DNA from 4 places in the Bradyrhizobium sp. AUGA SZCCT0431 genome. Region 2 is predicted to be linked to each of the others. Evidence: predicted binding sites of a transcription regulator. Region 2 holds the regulator's gene; each other region holds the start of a gene.

Region 1 (5,436 bases), on a different contig from region 2:
CGCGCGCCGCTCACCGAAGCGGACCGTGCGCGCCGCAAGCCTTCCCGCCTGACATCGGCGCAGCGCGCCCATCTCGACCGCTGGGGCTATCCCTACGTGATGGAAGAGTTTCGTTTCCACATGACGCTTACAGGCCGGCTCGACGCAAGCCGCCTGGAGACCGTTCTGGCGATGCTGAGAAACAATTTTTCGACGCTCGGCCTCGAGAGCCTCGCGATCGACAGGCTCGCGCTATTCCGTCAGGACAGTGCGGATTCCCGCTTCCGGGTCGCCAGGCAGTACGTCCTTATGCCGGGCCAGGCTTAGACGCATCCGCGCTTGCCGCTTTTGCGTCAGCCGGATCAGATGTGTTGCGACAGCACTTGCTTCTGCCGTCCATCCGGCCGCGGCTCGATATCCACCGACCATAGATCCCGATTGTCGACATCCTTCAAGGTCACCGTCATGACCTCCGATCGGCCATCGATATCGACCCGGCCGAAGAACTGCAGTCCGAAACATGGCGCGAGGTTTTCGCCCTGCTCCGCGCTACAGCCTTTTTGGAACGCCACCGCCGGTCCGAACGTATTGTCCAACTGGGCGGGCGCCCAGGTCCCCGCATGCAGTGGCCCGGAGACGAACTCCCAGAACGGCTCGAAATCCTGGAATACCGCGCGGTTCGGATCGTAGCGATGCGCGGCCGTATAGTGCATGTCGGCCGTCAGCCACACCGTGTTGCTGATGCCCATGCGTTTCATGAAGGACAGCAGATCGGCAATCTCGCATTCGCGCCGCTCCGGCGGGCCATCGCCAAGCGCAATCGCATCCTCGCTGATCAATCCGATCGGCATGTCAGCGGCGATGACCTTCCAGGTCGCATCGGACGCCGTGAGTTCACGCTTCAGCCATGCCAGTTGCGCCGGGCCGAGAATGCAGGTGTCGCTGCGGTCGTCGCGATTATTCCCTGTCGAATCGCGATAGCTGCGCATGTCGATCAGAAAGACGTCGAGCAGCGGCCCATAGGCGACCTTGCGATAGATCCGCCCCGCCTGCCCGGCCAGGTTGCGGATCGGCATGAATTCATGAAACGCGCGGGCCGCTCGCGCCACCAGGTGGGAGCTGCCGTCTTCGGCGTAGCCGGTCTCGTCGGCGGTGCCGATCGGCGCCCAGTCATTGGTCACTTCATGGTCGTCCCACTGCGCGAGCATCGGCACTTGCGCGTTGAAGGCGCGCAGATTTTCGTCGAGCAAGTTGTATTTGTAGTTGGCGCGATATTGCGCGAGGCTGTGGGCAACGACGGATTTGTCTTCGGTGACGATGTTCCGCCACAAGCCTCCGTCCGGCAGCTTCAATTCGGCTTCGATCGGACAGTCGGCGTAGATGTGATCGCCGGAATGAATGAAGAAGTCCGGGCGGTTTTCGAGCATGGTTTTGTAAGTCCGCATGCCGCCGCGGGCGGGATCGATGCCCCAGCCCTGGCCGGCCGTATCGCCCGACCACACGAACGAGATCGCGTGTCGCGCCACCGGCGCGGTGCGGAAATGGCCGACCTGTGCGTCACCCGAAATCCCGGACTCGCCGATATCAGCGAAACGCACCCGATAGAAAATATCCTGCCCCGGAGGAAGGCCCTCGAGCAAAAGCTTCGAGGTGAAGTCATGCTCGGGCAGCGCTTCCGACGATGCGACGCGAAGGATGGACTTGAAGCTCTCGTCGATCGAGCACTCCACCTGCATGCGCGCGGCCCGATCGGCCCTTGCCCATATCACCGCGGAATCGGCCGAGACGTCGCCCGACGCGATCCCGCTGGCGATGTGCGGACGATCCGCAGCGCGGCTGAGATAAGGTTTGGCAACACTTCCCAATGCTGCGACCGCTGCGGTGGATGCGGACCGAACCAGCAATTGACGTCTGGTCAAGCCTTGTCCGGTCAGGTCTTGCTTCGCGCGTATTCCAATCGGCATTCAAGGCGTCCTCGTCGAATCGCGACGAAGGGTGCCCGTCCTAATTGACCGCAGCCCGAAGGTTTTGCGACAGGCGGATGACCGCGCAGCCACTGCAGAGTGCCGGTGATCGCAATCTCAGTGGAGGAAAAGATCGCCGTCGGTTGCTGACCGGCTGAGCGGATGTGTGGGTGAGGTAGACGAGGCCCGGAGTGCCTAGGAGTCCGGGCCTCGTGAGCCTCCAGTGGAAAGGCGTTCACTGTGATGAGCGAACGCCCTGCCCCCCGCTGTTAGCGACGCCGTTATAGATTGCGAAGCCGCGTGCCGCTAACCCGGACGAATACGGATGTCCAGATTGCGATCATCGTGCGCTGCGTGAGAGGACCGCGAAAGCAAAGGTTGCTAAACGCGTCGCCGCACGCCTTGTGCCGCCAGGAGCATTTCAAATGAAAACGATTTTATCCGCGTTGATTGTGCTTGGACTATCGCTCGCCGCCGCGCCCGCTTTCGCCGCCGACAACCGCAATGTTTCGGTCATCAACGAGACCGGCTATGCGATCAAGTTCTTGGGTTTCAATTCGCCCGATGACGGCCTCGACGAATGGGAGAACGAACTCGACAAGACCCTGAAGAACCAGGACACCGCTTACGTTGAATTCGATGAGGACGAGGACGAGGACGGCTGCGTCTGGAACATCAAGGTGGATTGGGCGAACTATGATGAATCGGTGCTCTGGAAGAACGTCAATCTGTGCAAATTCAACGTGCTCAGGCTTCGCTACGATTCCGGGACCAAGACGACGTCATTCATCGCGGAGTGATCGATTGGTCGAGTGATGCCGCAAAGATCGCGCGCTGGCGCAGCGGTGCATTAAACGCAGGCAGCATTGCTTACAAAATCGTCTTGCCCGGAACTGTTCGATAGGGCTGATTTCACGCGGGTCCTTGGCGCGACACCTGGGCACCCCCCAGCCTCGCACCATCTTTCCCATACGCCCCCGCCGATCCTCACAGGCCGGCGGGGGTTTTCATTCTTGGGGTCGCTGGGATCCGCACCGGTGGGCAACAATACCGTGCCCCCCTTGGCCCAGCCCCCACGATCCGCAATCAAGCCTGCCACCCCGACATTTTGGAAGAGAATCGGCCATAAGGCGTTTGAGCGTTCCTCCCACTCTCAATCGGAGCCACGCACGCCATGAGGCGAAACATGCATCGTCCGCATTTTCCCTGGAATAACTCGCCCCGCGCGGTGTTCCGGCCTCCGATGCTGCAATTTGTCATCTTCAAGCGCCGCCGGAACTTTTGCTGGCAAGTGCGCGATCAGAGCGGGAAAATGATTGCAGGCGGACGGGAGAAAACCCGGCCCGCCGCCCGATACCATGCGTATCGCGCCTTGTTCCTTGTGCTTTCCACCGGCTGGAAAGCGAACGATCTGCAGCCGCATTAGGCAGGGCCCCTGCGCGACGCATGGCGTTGCCTCAAGGCAACGCGCCGCTAGCAGCCCCGACAGATCCCGGTGAACTTGCTGGTCTCAACCCGGCCGCGCGGGCGCACGGGTGGCCTTTTTGACCTTGCCTGGCGTGGAACGGTGATCCGTTGTGACGCGCCCGCATAGGGCGGCACGACCACGCGCGAACCCGAGGGCGACGCGTTGACCGAACTGTAGCTGGGGGACGGCGCAGGACTGTTGGTGCCGGGCGGCGGGATCCGGGAGGCGTTTCCGATTCCGCTGGGGTCGCTGACCACGCTGGGATTGGCCGGACCGTAAGGTATGCCGCTGATCGCAGAATTGCCCGCTCCGGCCGAGCCGGCGGGCGGCGGGAACTGCGCGAACGCGCTGCCGGGCACGATCAGGCTGACCAGCATTGCGAAGCCAACAAGCGCCGATTGGCCGGACATTGAATCTCCAGGGGAAAGCTGCGGACCCAACGTATATGTGGGGCGCTCGTTCCGAGGGTAAGGTCGCGCCCGTCATTTACCGGAGTAGGCTTCTGTAAACGAATCAGACCTAATTTGGCGGCGATCACATCCGGAGATTCGGCGGCATGAACCAGCCCGTAATCCTTGATAATGATATCCGCGCCCTGCAGGAATGGCTGCGCTCTGCCTGGCAGCAGCTGGCCGATCCCTCCCTCACCACCTTTACGCGCCGCGAACTGCGCAATCAGATGAAGCAATGCAGCGCCGACCTGCGAACCCAGCTTCAATTGGCGGCGACGCGTCAGTCACAGCCGGTCAAGGACCAGCCCCGCACCCCCCGTAGGCCGGAGCTTCGTATCCTGACTTGACCCTTGGGGGTCCCTTTGGGGATCACGCGCCAACCGTCGGCGCGCCGTCGCGGGCCTATGATCGGACGCGCGGATTGCAAGGCGAAGCCGGCCAGGAAGCTGCCAATGACGCGAGTGACAGTTTTCTCGGCGGCCTTGTGCGCGCTGCTCGCGACGTCGGCATCGGCCCAAAGTCCGGCCCCACCGGCGTTCAAGGTGATCTCGCCGATCTTCGGTCAACTCGTCATGTTCAGCTTGCCCGCCAGTTTCGCCACGGTGTTCGAGAACACCAAAGGGACGAACTATGTCCGCGAGGCCGTGCTGAAGGGCGAGACGGTCAAGAGCTGGACCCAGATGATCACGGTGACCGGCGCCAAGGGGGCCGCCGGCAACGCCGGGGTTTCGCCGGAAAGCTTTGCGGGCTCGATGGTCGGTGGGTTCAAGTCGGCCTGCCCCGACTCCTTCGCAGCGCAAGGATTTGGCGCGACCAAATTCGGCGATCAAGATGCGTATGTCGCGGTGGCAAGCTGCGGCCGGCTCGAAACCGGCGCCGACAAACACAGCGAAACCACGCTCATCGTCACCGTCAAAGGCAGCGCCGATTACTACACGGTGCAATGGGCCGAACGCGCGCCGGCGACAGGGCGACGCGCAATCGACGAGACCAAATGGCTGGCGCGGTTGCGCCAATTGCAGCCCATTCGTGTCTGTCCGATCGTGCCCGGCGAGCCCGCGCCCTACCCGAGCTGCGCCAGCAGGAACTAACTGCGGCGTCGGCGCGCCGACTTGCCCGGCGCGGCCTTTCGTTGATAACCCTGACTGTTGATAACCCGGACTTGCCGACCCCGGCGGCGAGTCTGACGGCTTTGGTGTGCTATCCGCATATCGGCCTGACTAACGACGGACGGAACATATGCGGATCACCCTCGTCGGCTCCCGCCATTTCGGCGTGACGACCTTCACCATGCTGCGCGATCACGGCGTCGAAATCGCGAGGATAGTCGTCCACGACAACGAAGACCGGCTGGCGGCCGCAGCGAGGGCCGCTGGCGTTGAGGTCGTCGTGCAGGGAGACGCCAGATTCGTCACCGCGGCGGAAATCGCCACCGACAGCGACCTGATCGTGACCGCCCACAGCCACGCCCGCATCACCCGCGAGGCGCTGGCCGTCGCCAAGCTCGGCGGTATCGGCTATCACCCCTCGCTGCTGCCCCGGCACCGCGGCATCGCCGCGGTCGAATGGACCA
Region 2 (5,436 bases):
AGCGTGCTCCCACTCTACCCAACCCGGTCTCTCCGGGTTGGGTCTTTCCCTCCGGGCTGGAGGGCGAATACAGGGCGGTCCGGCTACCAGGAAATCTGGTGGCAATGTCCGGTGCAAAACCGGCGCCGGAACCAGGGCAGTTGGGCTATACAGTACAGGGGATTGGCGTGGCAGACATGGCGGTTCAGAGCGACATAATGGAAGCTGCCGGACCTTACGATCGCGCCAAAGCTCTCAGCGCTTTCAAGTTTGGCGACGTGACATTTTACTGGATCACGCGCGCCTGCGCGATCTCGGTCCTGCTCATCCTCGGCGGCATCATCGTCTCGCTGATCGCGGGCGCCTGGCCGGCGATCAGGGAATATGGCTTCTCCTTCCTGTTCACCTCGCGCTGGGCGCCATCCAACGATCCGCCGGTGCTCGGCGCACTCGGGCCGATCTATGGCACGCTGGTCACCTCGGTGATCGCGATGACGATCGCGATCCCAGTCGGGCTCGGCATCGCGATCTTCCTCACCGAGCTTTGTCCGCAGTGGCTGCGTCGCCCGATCGGCATTGCCGTGGAATTGCTCGCCGGCATCCCCTCGATCATCTACGGCATGTGGGGGTTCTTCGTGCTGGGCCCGTTCATGGCCGACAGTTTTCAGCCGTTTGTGATCAAGGTGTTCGATGGCGTCCCGATTCTCGGCACCATCTTCGCTGGTCCGCCGTCTTATCTCAGCCTGTTCAACGCGTCGCTGATCCTTGCGATCATGGTGCTGCCGTTCATCACCGCGATTTCGGTCGACGTGTTCAAGACGGTGCCGCCGGTGCTCAAGGAAGCCGCCTACGGCGTCGGCTGCACCACCTGGGAAGTCGTCCGCAACGTCGTGATCCCCTATACAAAGGTCGGCGTGATCGGCGGCATCATGCTGGCGCTCGGCCGCGCGCTTGGCGAGACCATGGCGGTGACGTTTATCATCGGCAACGCCTTCAAGATCACGGGCTCGGTGTTTTCTCCGGGCACTACGATCTCGGCGGCGATCGCATCCGAATTCGCCGAGAGCGACGGCTTGCACCAATCCGGCCTGATCCTGCTGGGGCTGCTATTGTTCGTGCTGACGTTCTTCGTCCTGGCGGCCGCGCGGATAATGCTGATGCGGCTGGAAAAGAAGGCGGGGAATTAAGATCATGAACCCGATTTATACCCGTCGCCGCCGCGTCGACATCGTCGTCAAGGTCCTGTGCCTCGGCGCCGCGGTTTTTGGCGTCACCTGGCTGGGGCTGATCCTGTTTACCTTGTTCTTTAACGGCCTCGCCGGGATCAATCTCGCGGTCTTCACGCAGAATACCCCTCCACCGGGATCAACCGACGGCGGATTGCTGAACGCGATTGTCGGCTCGATCATCATGACCGTGATCGGCGTCGGCATCGGCGCGCCGCTCGGCCTGTTCGCCGGCACATACCTTGCCGAATACGGCAGGAACGACAAGCTGACCTCGGTGATCCGTTTCATCAACGACATCCTGCTCAGCGCGCCCTCGATCATCATCGGCCTGTTCGTCTATGGCGCGATCGTGGTGCCGATGGGCGGCTTCTCGGCCTTTGCCGGCTGTCTGGCGCTTGCCGTGATCGTGATCCCCGTGGTGGTGCGCACGACCGAGGACATGTTGCTGCTGGTGCCCAATCCGTTGCGCGAGGCCGCGTCCGCGCTCGGCCTGCCGCGCTCGCTGGTGATCAAGCGCATCGCCTACCGCGCCGCGCGCGCCGGCCTCATCACCGGTGTACTGCTCGCCACCGCCCGCGTCGCCGGCGAAACCGCGCCGCTGCTGTTCACCGCGCTGTCGAACCAGTTCTTCAGCCTCGACCTCACCAAGACGATGGCGAACCTGCCGGTCACCATCAACAACTTCGTCCAAAGCCCCTACGAATACTGGAAGCAGCTCGCCTGGAGCGGGGCGCTGCTCATCACCCTGACCGTACTTGCCCTGAATATTGGCGCGCGCATCCTTGGCGCCGAGAGGACAGCAAAATGAACGATCTTTCCGTATCCGTGAGTGCTGCGAACGGACCTGTTCCGCAGGTCGCCTTGCCCGACGCGCCGCCGAAAGTGACCGCGCGCGGCCTGAATTTCTACTATGGCGAGCACCATGCGCTGAAGAACATCAACCTCACGCTCGGCACCCACCGCGTCACCGCCTTCATCGGGCCGTCCGGCTGCGGCAAGTCCACGCTGCTGCGGATCTTCAACCGGATGTATGACCTCTATCCGGGCCAGAAGGCGACCGGGCAATTGATGCTCGACCAGACCAACATCCTCGACCCCAAGCTCGATCTCAATCTGCTGCGGGCCCGGGTCGGCATGGTGTTCCAGAAGCCGACGCCGTTTCCGATGACGATCTACGAAAACATCGCCTTCGGCATCCGCCTCTATGAGAAGATCTCGAAATCCGAGATGGACGGCCGCGTCGAAAAGGCGTTGCGTGGTGGTGCGCTGTGGAACGAGGTCAAGGACAAGCTGAATGCATCGGGCCTCAGCCTGTCCGGCGGCCAGCAGCAGCGGCTCTGCATCGCGCGCACCGTGGCGGTGCGCCCTGAAGTGATCCTGTTCGACGAGCCCTGCTCGGCGCTGGACCCGATTTCGACCGCCAAGGTCGAGGAACTGATCCAGGAATTGTCGGAGGACTACACCATCGCCATCGTGACCCATAACATGCAGCAGGCGGCGCGCGTCTCGGACAAGACCGCCTTCATGTATCTCGGTGAACTGGTCGAATTCGACGACACCAACAAGATTTTCACCTCGCCGAGCGATCGACGCACCCAGGATTACATTACCGGCCGGTTCGGCTAAGCGCACATCGCGAGGAGAAGACAATGGCTTCAGAACATACCGCGAAGGCGTTCGACAGCGATCTTCAGGAATTGACCCGCCTGGTCGCCGAAATGGGCGGCCTTGCCGAACGCATGATCACCGAATCCGTCGATGCCCTGATCCGGCGCGATGTTGCGCTCGGAAAACGCGTCGTCGCCTCCGACGCCGAGATCGACCGCCTGCAGCACCTCATCGAGGAACGCGCGGTGCTGACGATTGCGCGCCGCCAGCCGATGGCCATCGACCTGCGCGAGATCGTCGGCGCCATGCGGGTGGCCACCGATCTGGAGCGGATCGGCGACCTCGCCAAGAACATGGGCAAGCGCGTCGCGGCGCTGGAGAACGATTTCCAGCCGCTGAAACTGATCCGCGGTCTCGAACACATGACCGATCTGGTGCAGTCGCAGGTCAAGTCCGTGCTCGACGCCTACGCGTCGCACGATCTGCCGGCGGCGATGGCGGTCTGGAAGGGCGACGAGGAAGTCGACGCCATCTGCACCTCGCTGTTCCGCGAACTCCTGACCTACATGATGGAAGATCCGCGCAACATCTCGTTCTGCATCCATCTGATGTTCTGCGCCAAGAACATCGAACGGATCGGCGACCACGCCACCAACATCGCCGAGACCGTGTTCTACATGATCGAAGGCCAGCAAATCCTCGACAAGCGCCCGAAGGGCGACATGACGAATTTTGCCACGACGGTGCCAGGAAACTAGAAGCGGAACCAGTAGCGGAACGGACAACCGAACGAGAGACGTTTTTCGCGTATCGACAGCGCGTCAAAACACAAGAGGCTGACATAGATGAACGCACGCATTCTGGTGGTTGAAGACGAGGAAGCGCTCACCACGCTTCTGCGCTACAACCTCGATGCCGAAGGCTATGAGGTCGAAACCGTCGCCCGCGGTGACGACGCCGATACAAGGCTGAAGGAGCGGGTGCCAGACCTGATCGTGCTGGACTGGATGCTGCCGGGCCTGTCCGGCATCGAACTGTGCCGCCGCTTGCGGGCGCGGCCGGAGACCAAGGCGCTGCCGATCATCATGCTGACCGCGCGCGGCGAGGAAAGCGAACGGGTGCGGGGGCTGGCGACCGGCGCCGACGACTACATCGTAAAACCCTTTTCGGTGCCGGAGCTGCTGGCGCGGGTGAAGGGCCTGTTGCGGCGGGCGAGCCCGGAGCGGCTGGCCACCGTGCTGACCTATGGCGATATCGAGCTCGACCGCGAGAAACGCCGCGTCGCGCGCTCGGGCCGTCCGATCGATCTCGGGCCGACCGAATATCGCCTGCTGGAGTTTTTCCTGGAACATCCCGGCCGCGTGTTCAGCCGCGAGCAACTGCTCGATAGCGTCTGGGGCCGCGACATCTATATCGACGAGCGTACCGTCGACGTGCATATCGGCCGCCTGCGCAAACTGCTCAATCCCGGCCGCGAACAGGACCCGATCCGCACCGTGCGCGGCGCCGGCTACGCGCTGGATGACCGGTTTGCGAAGGTGGAGTAGGCGCGGCGTAAACAGGTTTGCGTCGTCCCGGCGAAGGCCGGGACCCATAACCACAAATATTGATTGCTTTAAAAAGGCTGGAGCTCCAGCCAGGCATAACCACTGCTATCGGTGGTTATGGGTCCCGGCCTTCGCCGGGACGACATCAGTGAGCGTGCCCTTACCTGGTCGGCTTCGGCGCCGGGCGGCGGCGATCGGAGGCCGGCTGATAGGCGATGCGCGAGTGATGTGCGCAATAGGGCAGGCTGGTGAGCGCCTTGCCGCCGCAGAAAAAGAATTCCGAGCTGGAGGGATCGCCGATCGGCCAGTGGCAGGTGGCCTCGTTCAATTCGAGCAGCGTCAACCGCTGGCTCATCGGCACCACATTGTCGTAGGCGACCGGATCCGGCTCCATCTCCACCTCGAAGGCGTGGGCCAGCGCGGTGTTGCCGCGCGACACCGGGCGCGCCACCCGCATCATCTGCTGGGCGGGGCGCGCCTTGCGCTGACGCGGCGCGGCCGAGGAGGGGCTCTTGGCACGGCCGGAAAGACCCAGCCGGTGCACTTTGCCGATCACTGCATTTCGCGTCACATTTCCGAGTTCCGCGGCGATCTGGCTGGCGGAAAGTCCGCCCTCCCAGAGCTTTTTAAGCTGCTCGACGCGCTCGTCGGACCAGGTCAATACCGTCATCGCATTCTTCCCTTCGCACAGAGCCGGCCAATCCGGGGGCAGCGCTGGCGATGCCAATTCTCAAAAATCCCAGCGGGCAGAATCCCTTAGCCCTCGCCGGGCGCAAAAAGCCGCCCGAACGTTTACGCCTCACAAAATGGACTCTAGGGGTCAGTACTTCCGCACGAGATGTCGTACCCGACAGCCCAGACGCTACAATATGGCGGGACTCTGGCGCAAGAGTCCGCGTCCGTGCGTCCACATGTTCCGGTATTTATGCATTGCAATTGGAGTTTTCCACGGCACCGGAATGCTACGGATTGCTTTATCTTGCACCGCAGGAAAGCGGTTCGAGCATGATCCGGAAAAGTGGACGCCGGTTTTCCCTCGGGACAAGCGCAAAGCGCTTGCCCGGAGATCATGC
Region 3 (5,436 bases), on a different contig from region 2:
CAGACGTCGCCTTCGAGGCGGACCTTGCCGCTGGCGAGCAGCCGCAACGCCTCGGGATAGATTCGGTGCTCGATGCCGAGGATGCGCTGCGCCAGCGTCTCGGCGGTATCGTCATCGGCGACCGCGACCGCGCCCTGCATCACAATCGGCCCGGCGTCGGTTTCCGGGATCACGAAATGCACGGTGGCGCCTGATATCTTCACGCCGGTCCTGAGCGCCTGGCCGTGCGGATCGAGGCCCGGAAAGGACGGCAGCAGCGAAGGGTGGATGTTGAGCATTTTGCCGTACCAGCGTTTGACGAATTCGGCGGTGAACAGCCGCATGAACCCGCCAAGGCAAATCAGCTCGACATTCTTTTCATCCAGCGCCTGCTGCAGGACAGCCTCGAAGCCGGCGCGGTCCTTGCCGAACGGCTTGCTCTCGATGACGGTCGCGGGAATGCCGCTCGCAGCAGCTTTTTCCAGGCCACCGGCATCGGCGCGGTTGGAAATCACGGTGACGATTTCGGCCGGGAAATCCGGTGCTTTGGCCGCGTCGATCAGCGCCGCCATGTTCGATCCGCGCCCGGAGATCAGTATGGCGACGCGGCGCTTCATGGCGTCACCGCGACAGGTCCAGATGACCGTTATAGACCACGCGATTCTCGCCTTCCGCCGCGATCACTTCGCCGAGCAGGGCTACGGTCTCGCCGCCCTCGGTGAGGATCTCGGTGACCCTGTCGACCGCATCGGGCTTGACGATCGCGATCATGCCGATGCCGCAGTTGAAGGTGCGCAACAGTTCGAGTTCGGCGATGCCGCCCTGCTCGGCCAGCCATTTGAAGACCGGCAATACCGGCAGCCGCGCCAGATCGATGCCGACCCCGAGATGCTTGGGCAGCACGCGCGGAATATTGTCGGTGAAGCCGCCGCCGGTGATGTGGGCGAGACCCTTGATGGCGCCGGTTTCGCGGATCGCGCGCAGGCAGGATTTCACGTAGAGCCGCGTCGGCGCCAGCAGCGCGCCGCCGAGCGTCATGACGGGCGAGAACGGTGCCGGCGCGTCAAAGCAGAGGCCGGCGTTTTCGACGATTTTCCGGACCAGCGAGAAGCCGTTGGAATGCACGCCCGAGGAGGCAAGACCGATCACGGCGTCGCCGATCGCAATGTCTGAACTCGGCAGCAGCGTGCCGCGCTCGGCAGCCCCGACCGCAAAGCCCGCGAGGTCGTAATCGCCGTCCTTGTAGAGGCCGGGCATTTCCGCGGTCTCGCCGCCGATCAGGGCGCAGCCGGACTCCCGACAGCCCTCGGCGATCCCAGCCACGATCGCCGCCGTGGCTTCCGGATCGAGCTTGCCGCAGGCGAAATAGTCGAGGAAGAACAGCGGTTCGGCGCCCTGCACCACGAGGTCATTGACCGACATCGCCACCAGGTCGATGCCGATTCCGCCATGCAGGCCGGTTTCGATCGCGATCTTGACCTTGGTGCCGACGCCGTCCGTCGCGGCCACCAGTACCGGGTCCGTGAAGCCGGCTGCCTTGAGGTCGAACAGCCCGCCAAAGCCGCCGATTTCGGCGTCGGCGCCGGCGCGGGCGGTGGCACGCACCATCGGCTTGATGAGATCGACAAGGCGATTGCCCGCATCGATATCGACGCCCGAATCGGCGTAAGTGAGCCCGTTTTTGCGGTCGATCATGCTCAATTCCCGTCAGAAGACGGCTGGTTACGAGGATTTCGGCGATCCTGCAATGGCTCGCAAGCGCGGGGTCGATATACTATGTAGATAACAACCGACCCGCCCCGCAAAGGGCCGGATCTGTTAGGTAATTAGGCCGGTAGCCGGGAAGCGACCGAGTTGAATATTCCGAACATCATTACACTGGGTCGCATCATCCTGGTGCCCATTATCGTCTGGGCGATCGCCTCGAGGCAGATGGAGATCGCGTTCGCGATCTTCGTGATTGCCGGCGTCAGCGACGCCGTCGACGGTTTCCTCGCCAAGCGCTTCAATATGACCAGCGAGCTCGGCGCCCTGCTCGATCCCCTCGCCGACAAGGCGCTTTTGGTCTCGATCTACGTCTCGCTCGGAATCTGGGGCGCGGTGCCGCTGTGGATCGTGATCCTGGTGGTGTCGCGCGACATCATGATCGTCACCGCCGTGATTGTGTCATGGTTGTTCGACAAGCCTATCCCGATGAAACCCTTGATGGTCTCGAAGCTCAACACGGTGGCGCAGGTGGCGTTCGCCGCCCTGGTGCTGGCGTCGCTCGGCTTCAACTTCAAGCCGGCGCCATACGACCTGATCCTGATGGGTTTTGTTACGGTCTTTACTTTGGTTTCCGTCTCCCTCTATCTCGTGGAGTGGGTGCGGCACATGAGTACGATCGAGGCCAAATAGGCGTTTTGTTTGAAGCGTTTTGTTTGACGCGTTTTCCTCACGCGAACCGGTACCCACTTCGCTTGAAAACGCCATGGTTCCGGAGACTTGCGTGGCAGTTCGCGTTCAACCCCGTCAGCTTGCCTTTGCGCTGCCGCACGCGGAAAGCCTGACCCGCGACAATTTTCTGGAAGGGCCGGCCAATGAAGCGGGCCTGGCGCTGATCGAAAGCTGGCCCGACTGGCCCAACCGCATCATGCTGCTGGTGGGCCCGGAAGGCTCCGGCAAGAGCCATCTCGCCGCGATCTGGGCCGAGCAAGCCGGCGCCCGCTCGATATCCGCACACGCTTTGACGCCCACCGCCGTACCCGGCGCGCTTGCGACGGGGGCGCTGGTGGTCGAGGACCTGAAACCGGGGGGGTTCGACGAGCGCGCGATGTTTCACCTGATGAATCTGGGGCGGGAAGACGAAGCCTCCATTCTGATGACGGCGCGGATGGCGCCATCGGCCTTCGAGGTCGAACTGCGCGATCTGCGGTCGCGGCTGCGCGCGGTGCCGACGGTGCCGCTATTGCCGCCCGACGATCTCTTGTTCCGCAGCCTGATCGTCAAATTCTGCGCCGACCGTCAGCTGAGCATCGACGAGACTGTCGTGAGCTATCTCGCCAGCCGGATCGAGCGGTCCTATGCGGCCGCGCGCCAGGCCATCGACCTGCTGGATAGCGAGGCGCTGCGGCTCGGCCGGCCGGTGACCCGGGCGCTGGCGGCCGAACTGCTCCGCAACGCCTGACGGGCGCTGCTGCCGCTGCGCGACATGTCACGCCCCCGCCGCCTTGACGGCGGCGGCCGGCGGAACATCAATGTCATCGAAACGTCATCCAACTATCACATGGTGCGCACGGCATCCGCCTAGACTGGCGCTGCGCTCCAACTGAGATGGATCGAAACTTCATGGACTCGGCACAAGCTATTGAAATAAAAGAAAAAGACGTAGTTGCCGAAGCGCCTTTGGCGATCGCCACCAGCCCGGAGCGATTCATCAATCGCGAGCTGTCCTGGCTGCATTTCAATCGCCGGGTGCTCGAGGAAGCCGTCAATCCCGGCCATCCCACGCTGGAGCGGGTCCGGTTCCTGTCGATTTCAGCCAATAACCTTGATGAATTCTTCATGGTCCGTGTCGCCGGTATCAAGGCGCAGGTCCGCGAAGGGATTGCCGAACGCAGCCCGGATGGCCTGACCCCCTCCGAGCAGCTTGTCCGCATCAACCAGACGGTTTCGGAACTCGCCTCCGACCAGCAGGCGATCTGGAGCGATCTGCGCACCATTCTGTCCCAGACCGGCATCATTCTGGTCGACAGCCACGACGTCACCAAGGCCGAGCGGAGCTGGATCGAGGATCACTTCCTCCACAACATCTTCCCGCTGCTGACGCCGCTGGCGATCGATCCGGCGCACCCCTTCCCGTTCATCCCGAGCCTTGGTTTCACGATCGCGCTGCATTTGTCGCGGGTCGCCGACGGCAAGCCGATGAACGCGCTGATCCGCATGCCCGGCAAGATCGACCGCTTCATCCGCATGCCCGCCGGCAAGGACGGCGCGGTGCGCCTGATCACGCTGGAACAGGCCACCGGCCTGTTCATCGGCCGGCTGTTCCCCGGCTACACCGTCAAAGGCCAGGGCGCCTTCCGCATCATCCGCGACTCCGAACTGGAAATCGAGGAAGAGGCCGAGGATCTGGTCCGCCTGTTCGAGACCGCGCTGAAGCGGCGGCGGCGCGGATCGGTGATCCGGCTCGAGATCGAAGCCAAGATGCCGGAAGAGCTTCGCGCCTTCGTGCAACGGGCGCTTTCCACCACCGACGACGAGGTGTTCCTGGTCGATGGCGTGCTGGCGATGAACGAACTGTCGCAGCTGACGCGGCTCGACCGGCCCGACCTCGAATTCGTGCCCTATGTGCCGCGCCATCCCGAGCGCGTGCGCGACCATGGCGGCGATATCTTCGCCGCGATCCGGCAGAAGGATCTGGTGGTCCATCACCCCTACGAATCCTTCGACGTCGTCGTGCAATTCCTGCAACAGGCCGCCCGCGACCCCGACGTGGTCGCCATCAAGCAGACGCTCTACCGCACCTCGAACAACTCGCCGATCGTGCGCGCGCTGGCCGAAGCCGCCGAAGCCGGCAAGTCGGTGACCGCCTTGATCGAACTGAAGGCGCGGTTCGACGAGGAAGCCAATATCCGCTGGGCGCGCGACCTCGAACGCGCCGGCGTGCAGGTGGTGTACGGGTTCATCGAACTGAAGACCCACGCCAAATTGTCGATGGTGGTGCGCCGCGAGGGCGGCAACCTCACCACCTATGTCCACACCGGCACCGGCAATTATCACCCGGTCACCGCGCGCATCTATACGGACCTGTCCTACTTCACCTCGGACCCGATCATCGGACGCGATGCGGCGCGGGTGTTCAACTACATCACCGGCTATGCCGAGCCCAGCGACATCGAGCGCATGGCGGTGTCGCCGCTGACGCTGCGCAACCGCATCATCGAACACATCAAGGGTGAATCCAATTACGCCCGCCACGGCAAGCCCGGCGCGATCTGGATGAAGATGAACTCGCTCGTCGATCCCGACATCATCGACGCGCTGTATGAGGCCTCGCAGGCCGGCGTCGCGATCGAGCTCGTGGTGCGCGGCATCTGCTGCCTGCGGCCCGGGCTGCCCGGACTTTCCGAGAACATCCGCGTCAAATCCATCATCGGCCGGTTCCTCGAACACGGCCGAATCTACTGCTTCGGCATGGGTCAAGGCCTGCCGAGCACAAAAGCTGCTGTGTATATCTCGTCCGCCGACATGATGCCGCGCAACCTGGACCGCCGCGTCGAGGTGCTCTGTCCGCTGCAAAATCCTACGGTTCATCAGCAGGTTCTCGAACAGATCATGGTCGCGAACCTGAAGGATACCGAGCAAAGCTGGCAATTGTTGCCGGACGGGTCTTCAACGCGTATGAAGGCCGCGAAAGGCGAAGAGCCGTTCAATCTGCACAACTACTTCATGACGAATCCGAGTCTGTCAGGCCGT
Region 4 (5,436 bases), on a different contig from region 2:
CAACAAGGGCGACGTCGATCGGGAAATCGACGCCCGGGCGCGGCATCATCTGCCGTTCGAACGCATCGCCATGCAGATCGACGATCCCCGGCAGCACCAGCAAGCCGCCGGCGTCGATGCCCAGCGAAGCGCGGCCCTGGTCGGCGCCGATTGCGCTGATGTCACGGCCTGCGATCCGCAGCGAGGTCTCGTGGATTTCGTGGCCGAGCAGGGCCCGGCCGCCTTCGATGAAAATGTCAGTCACGATGCTGCACCCTGATGCCTGATCTGCGCGCGGACGGAGCCCGCGCCTGCTTCGTATCTTGCGAGAAAATCCTCGACCGTGAGCTTGCGGAAATCGGGCAGGGCGCGGCGCAGCGTCTCATGGTCCCAGTTCCACCAGGCAAGCTCGGCGAGCCGGCCGGCGACCTCTTCCGAGAACCGCCGCTTGATCGGCCGCGCCGGATTGCCGCCGACGATGGTGTAGGCCGGGACGTCCCTGGTCACGATCGCGCCGGCGGCGATCACCGCGCCGGTGCCGATGTTGCGGCCGGGCAGAATGATCGCGCCATGCCCGATCCAGACGTCATGGCCGATATGGATATGGTGCGCGCGCCGCCATTCGAAGAACTCGGCGTCGTCGCTCTCGCCGGGAAAATAGGCGCTGGCCCGGTAGGTAAAGTGCGCCTGCGTCGCGCGGTGCATCGGGTGGTTGCCGGGGTTGATCCTGGTCATCGCCGCGATCGAGCAGAATTTGCCGATGGAAGCGTAGGTGATCTGGGCGTCGTTGACGACGTAGGAATAGTCGTCCATCGACACTTCATGCAGGATCGTGCGTGCGCCGACTTCGCAATAGGCACCGAGCCGGGTGTCGTGCAATTTCGCCGTGGGATCGACGGTCGGGTCGACTGAAAGCATTTTGCCGGCCATACGGGCGTCTCTCCGCGACAAAGATGGTGCCACGATGGCACGTCATCGACGGGCATGATGACATCTTCGTGACGGTTGCATGACGGATATCGCGTGAGCGATGAGGGTGTGGACGACGCCGCACCGCAGCGTGATTGTCACACAACTGTAAAGTCCAATCGCTAGCGATGATCCACGAGTGGGATTCTGGAGCATTGCATGCTGGTGGTGGAAGGTTTGACGTGCCGTTTCGGCACAAAAGCCGCAGTGGATGATGCGTCATTCTCAATCGCGCCTGGCAGCTTCGTCGGCGTGATCGGCCGCTCCGGCGCCGGCAAGTCGACGCTGCTGCGGATGATCAACCGTCTCGCTGAGCCTTCCGAAGGCCGCATCCTGTTCGAAGGCGTCGACGTGACCGCGCTGCGCGGCAAGGATTTGCGGCAGTGGCGCGCCCGCTCGGCGATGATCTTTCAGCAGTTCAATCTGGTCGGCCGGCTCGATGTGCTGACCAATGTGCTGATGGGAAGACTTTCCGACATTCCATCGTGGCGGTCCCTGACCCAGCTTTGGCCCGAAGAGGACAAGGCGCTGGCGATGTCGGCGCTGGAGCAGTTCGACATGGCCTCGCTCGCGGCGCAACGTGCCGACCAGCTTTCCGGGGGCCAACAGCAGCGGGTCGCTATCGCACGTGCGCTGGTACAGGAACCGGACATCATTCTCGCCGACGAGCCCATTGCCTCGCTCGATCCGCGCAACACAAGGATCGTGATGGATGCTCTGCTTCGCATCAACAAGCACTTCGGCATCACCGTGATCTGCAATCTGCATTCGCTCGACCTGGCGCGAAGCTATTGCGACCGCCTGATTGGCATGTCGGCTGGCCGCATCGTGTTCGACGGCGCACCGACGATGCTGACCGATCACATCGCGCGCGAGCTCTACGACCTCGAGGCTAACGAAGTCATGGGCGGCGCACCGCTTCACGCGCCCGACGATTCAACCGTGCCGGCGCTCGGCACCGCCGCTGCGGCCTGAGTATCGCGTCGATACAAGCCGGCAATCGGCCTGTTTCGCTAAAAGAGACAGGGAAAGTCATGATCAGTCGCCGTCTCGTTCTTGCCGCTGCTGCACTCTGGTGCGTTTCTGCCTCGGCGGCGTCCGCGCAGGACTGGAAAGCCAAGTATCCTGAACTGGTGATGGCGCTTGTGCCGGCCGAAAATGCCACCGGCGTTCTGGCGCGTGTTGGACCCTTTGCCGACTATTTGACCCAGCAACTCGGAGTCAAGGTGACCCTGCGGGTTGCCAATGACTACACCGCGGTGATCGAGGGTCAGAAGAATCGCCAGATCCACATCGGCCAGTATGGGCCGGGTTCCTATGCGCGCGCCAACGCGGTGTCCAACGGCAACGTCATCCCGTTCGTGACGCTGCGCAATTCCGGCGGGGTCATCGGATACTATTCGGTGATGTATGTGCGCGCCGACAGTGAGTACAAGTCGGTCGGAGACCTCAAAGGAAAAGTCCTGGGGTTGGTGGATGTCGAATCCACATCCGGTTACAAGGCGCCGACGTTTTTTCTGGCGGACCAGGGCTTCCCGGTCGAAAAACACTTCAAGCTCGCGCAGGCAACCGGCAGCCACGAGAATGCGATATTCGCGCTTGCGGGCGGAACGGTCGATGCCGCCGTCAATTGGTGGAACGCGGAAGACGACTCGAATTTGAGGCGCATGCTCACCAAGGGAATGCTGAAGAAAGCTGACGGCACTGCGATGACCCCAGCTGATTTCCGCATCGTCTGGAAGTCGCCGTTGCTCCCGGGCTCCCCCTTCGCGCTTCTTGCCGACATGCCTGAAGATCTGAAAGCGGCAATTATCCAGGCGTTTGTCGATGCCCCGAAGAAGAACAAGGTCGCGTTCGACGCTCTGACCGACGGCAAGGTCGAGAATTTTGCTCGGGTTTCCAAGGAAGACTACGTCGAATCCGTGAAGATGAATCTTTGGCTGGATCAACAGCGAAAGCACAGGGGTAACTGACCTCACGTCATCCCATTGTCACTTAATCTGCCGATGGTTTCGCAGAATTTCAGAGGGAGAAATCGATGATTACGCGCCGCAGCCTTTTGGCTTTGACGATCGGTCTGACACTGACCACTCCGGCCCTGGCCCAGTCCTGGAAGGACAAGTATCCCGAGTTGGTGTTTGCGCTCGTGCCCGCCGAAAACGCGACCGGGACGCTTGATCGCTATACCCCGTTCGCGAATTATCTCTCCAAGGAACTGGGCGTGAAAGTGACCATGCGGATTGCCAGCGACTATACGGCGGTGATCGAGGGCCAGAAGAACAAGCAGATTCACATCGGCTTTTACGGACCTGGATCGTATGCGCGGGCCAACACTGTCTCGGGCGGCAATGTTATTCCGTTTGTCACGACCAAGAACAGTGATGGATCGATCGGCTACTATTCCGTCATGTACGTGCGCGCCGACAGCAAATTCAAATCGATCGAGGACCTCAAGGGAACGACGCTCGGCTTTGTCGATGTGGAATCGACGTCCGGCTTCAAGGCCCCGAACTTCTTCCTGACCCAGCAGGGCTTCCCGATTGACCGTTACTTCAAGGTCGGCCAGACCACAGGCAGCCATGAGAACGCCGTGCTGGCGCTGGCCGCCGGAACCGTTGATGCCGCCGTCAACTGGTGGAACTCGGAGGATGATTCGAACCTGACGCGCATGCTCCACAAGGGCATGGTGAAAAGGACGGACGGAACGCTTATGAAGAAGGAAGACTTCCGTATCGCCTGGAAGTCGCCGCTTCTGCCGGGTTCGCCGTTCGCCTATCTGGCCGATATGCCCGACGACCTAAAAAAGGCAATTGTGAAGGCATTCGTTGACGCTCCGCAGAAAGACAAGGACGCGTTCGCCAAGCTGTCGGATGGCAAGGATCTCGGCTTCGTCGAGGTGACCGCGAAGGACTACGAAGAGTCGGTGAAAATGAACCTCTGGCTCGACGAACAGAGGAAGAAGAAGGCCTCCTGAACCGTCGGTGGACGGCAGCGGGCCTGATCGCTGCCCGCTGCCGTCACCGGGCTTGTTCGTTCACCATCGTCCCACGCATGAGTGGGGCAGGACAATATTTTGACTAGTCACCTTCACCGTCTTGGCGACCAACAGGTCGCGGCGCTCCTCGGCCAATACAGTGCGGCTGTCGGCGCAAAGCGCCGTCGAACGCTGCTTTTCGTATTGGCCCTTGCCGTGTGTGCCGCGCTGGCCGCCTGGGGCGGCGAGGTCGATCTGCGCAAATTTGTCGAAGGGCTTCCAAGGTTCTGGAGCTATCTCTACGACATCCTGCCGAAGCTGCGGCTTGGGCATTTCAGTACCGACTTCGCCGAATGGTTCTGGAACTGGGACGGCTGGCTCCGGCTGCTGGCTGAAACGCTTCTTGTTGCCTATGTCGGAACATTCCTCGGCGCATCGATTGGCTTTGTTCTTTGCTTCTTTGCGAGCGCAAACCTGATCACAAATGTTCTCGTTCGTAGCTTCGTGCGACGCTTGCTTGAGTTTTGCCGCACGGTGCCGGAGATCGTCTTCGCACTATTGTTTGTATACGCACTGGGGCTCGGTCCGATACCCGGGGTCCTGGCCATCGCCATTCACACGGCCGGGGCGCTCGGCAAGCAGTTCGCCGAAGTAACCGAAAACATCGATATGAAACCTGTCGATGGCGTCCGTGCAACTGGCTCGAGTTGGGTGGAACAAATCCGTTTTGCCGTAGTGCCCCAGGTCTTATCGAACTTTGTAAGTTATACGCTGCTGCGCTTCGAAATAAACGTACGTGGGGCGTCGGTGATGGGCTTTGTGGGTGCCGGAGGGATCGGCAAGGAGTTGCTGGGTTCGATCCGGCAGTTCTATTATTCGGACGTCAGTGCAATTCTTCTGATGATCATTGCGACCGTGATCGTTATCGATCTCCTCACGGAACGCTTACGCCACCGACTTCTCGGAATTGAGGGACATCGATGATGTCGCAACCGTCGTCCCTTGCCGGGGTTGACCGGGCTCGGCTGGCGCAAGCCTATCCCGACATTTTCAGGCCGTCGCCATTGAAGCGAATGCAGGCGGTGACGATCGCAGTTGCCCTCGTCGGATTGTTCGTGTTCGGCATGGTGTGGCTGGGCTTCTCGTTCGAAAAGTTGGTAACCGGAATAGGTCGTCTAGGTGTCATCATCGGCTTGATGTTTCCTCCAAGTCCGGGCGGCTTGCTTCACCTTTATCTCAAAGGTCTCGCTGAAACCCTTGCTATCGCATTTCTGGGTACGCTGCTGGCAGCGGTCATCGCGTTTCCGCTCGCTTTCATCGCCGCCAAGAATGTCGTTGGTCAGCGTATCCTGCATTTCCTGTCGCGTCGTTTTCTCGATACGATACGCGGCGTCGATACGTTGATCTGGGCGCTGATCTTCATCAATGTGGTCGGGCTTGGACCATTCGCCGGGATTCTGGCAGTCGCGATGTCTGACATAGGGTCGTTCGGCAAACTGTTTTCCGAGGCCATC

The links. Region 2 encodes PhoB, which activates phosphate uptake and scavenging genes when phosphate is short. Its sites were predicted from a motif close to TGTCATNNANCTGTCAT; they were not measured.
Region 1: JQ567_RS10935 (alkaline phosphatase) is a predicted target of PhoB. The motif match lies at 2,010-2,026, and genes of this name have one in related genera.
Region 3: JQ567_RS29200 (RNA degradosome polyphosphate kinase) is a predicted target of PhoB. The motif match lies at 3,228-3,244, and genes of this name have one in related genera.
Region 4: phnC (phosphonate ABC transporter ATP-binding protein) is a predicted target of PhoB. The motif match lies at 978-994, and genes of this name have one in related genera.

The regions. Positions count from the first base shown of each region.
Region 1 is NZ_JAFCLR010000009.1:156,700-162,135, forward strand. It holds gene JQ567_RS10930 (DUF1045 domain-containing protein) at 1-306, shown strand, start outside; gene JQ567_RS10935 (alkaline phosphatase) at 342-1,943, opposite strand; gene JQ567_RS10940 (hypothetical protein) at 2,369-2,743, shown strand; gene JQ567_RS10945 (hypothetical protein) at 3,130-3,369, shown strand; gene JQ567_RS10950 (hypothetical protein) at 3,417-3,821, opposite strand; gene JQ567_RS10955 (hypothetical protein) at 3,968-4,210, shown strand; gene JQ567_RS10960 (hypothetical protein) at 4,316-4,954, shown strand; gene JQ567_RS10965 (formyltransferase family protein) at 5,103-5,436, shown strand, end outside.
Region 2 is NZ_JAFCLR010000008.1:145,066-150,501, forward strand. It holds gene pstC (phosphate ABC transporter permease subunit PstC) at 168-1,166, shown strand; gene pstA (phosphate ABC transporter permease PstA) at 1,171-2,016, shown strand; gene pstB (phosphate ABC transporter ATP-binding protein PstB) at 2,013-2,834, shown strand; gene phoU (phosphate signaling complex protein PhoU) at 2,858-3,574, shown strand; gene phoB (phosphate regulon transcriptional regulator PhoB) at 3,662-4,363, shown strand; gene JQ567_RS09840 (GcrA family cell cycle regulator) at 4,524-5,033, opposite strand.
Region 3 is NZ_JAFCLR010000038.1:23,621-29,056, forward strand. It holds gene purN (phosphoribosylglycinamide formyltransferase) at 1-596, opposite strand, end outside; gene purM (phosphoribosylformylglycinamidine cyclo-ligase) at 601-1,674, opposite strand; gene JQ567_RS29190 (CDP-alcohol phosphatidyltransferase family protein) at 1,834-2,376, shown strand; gene JQ567_RS29195 (DnaA/Hda family protein) at 2,468-3,145, shown strand; gene JQ567_RS29200 (RNA degradosome polyphosphate kinase) at 3,307-5,436, shown strand, end outside.
Region 4 is NZ_JAFCLR010000009.1:149,791-155,226, reverse strand. It holds gene JQ567_RS10925 (alpha-D-ribose 1-methylphosphonate 5-triphosphate diphosphatase) at 1-244, opposite strand, end outside; gene JQ567_RS10920 (chloramphenicol acetyltransferase) at 241-909, opposite strand; gene phnC (phosphonate ABC transporter ATP-binding protein) at 1,108-1,923, shown strand; gene phnD (phosphonate ABC transporter substrate-binding protein) at 1,983-2,921, shown strand; gene phnD (phosphonate ABC transporter substrate-binding protein) at 2,987-3,922, shown strand; gene phnE (phosphonate ABC transporter, permease protein PhnE) at 4,022-4,906, shown strand; gene phnE (phosphonate ABC transporter, permease protein PhnE) at 4,906-5,436, shown strand, end outside.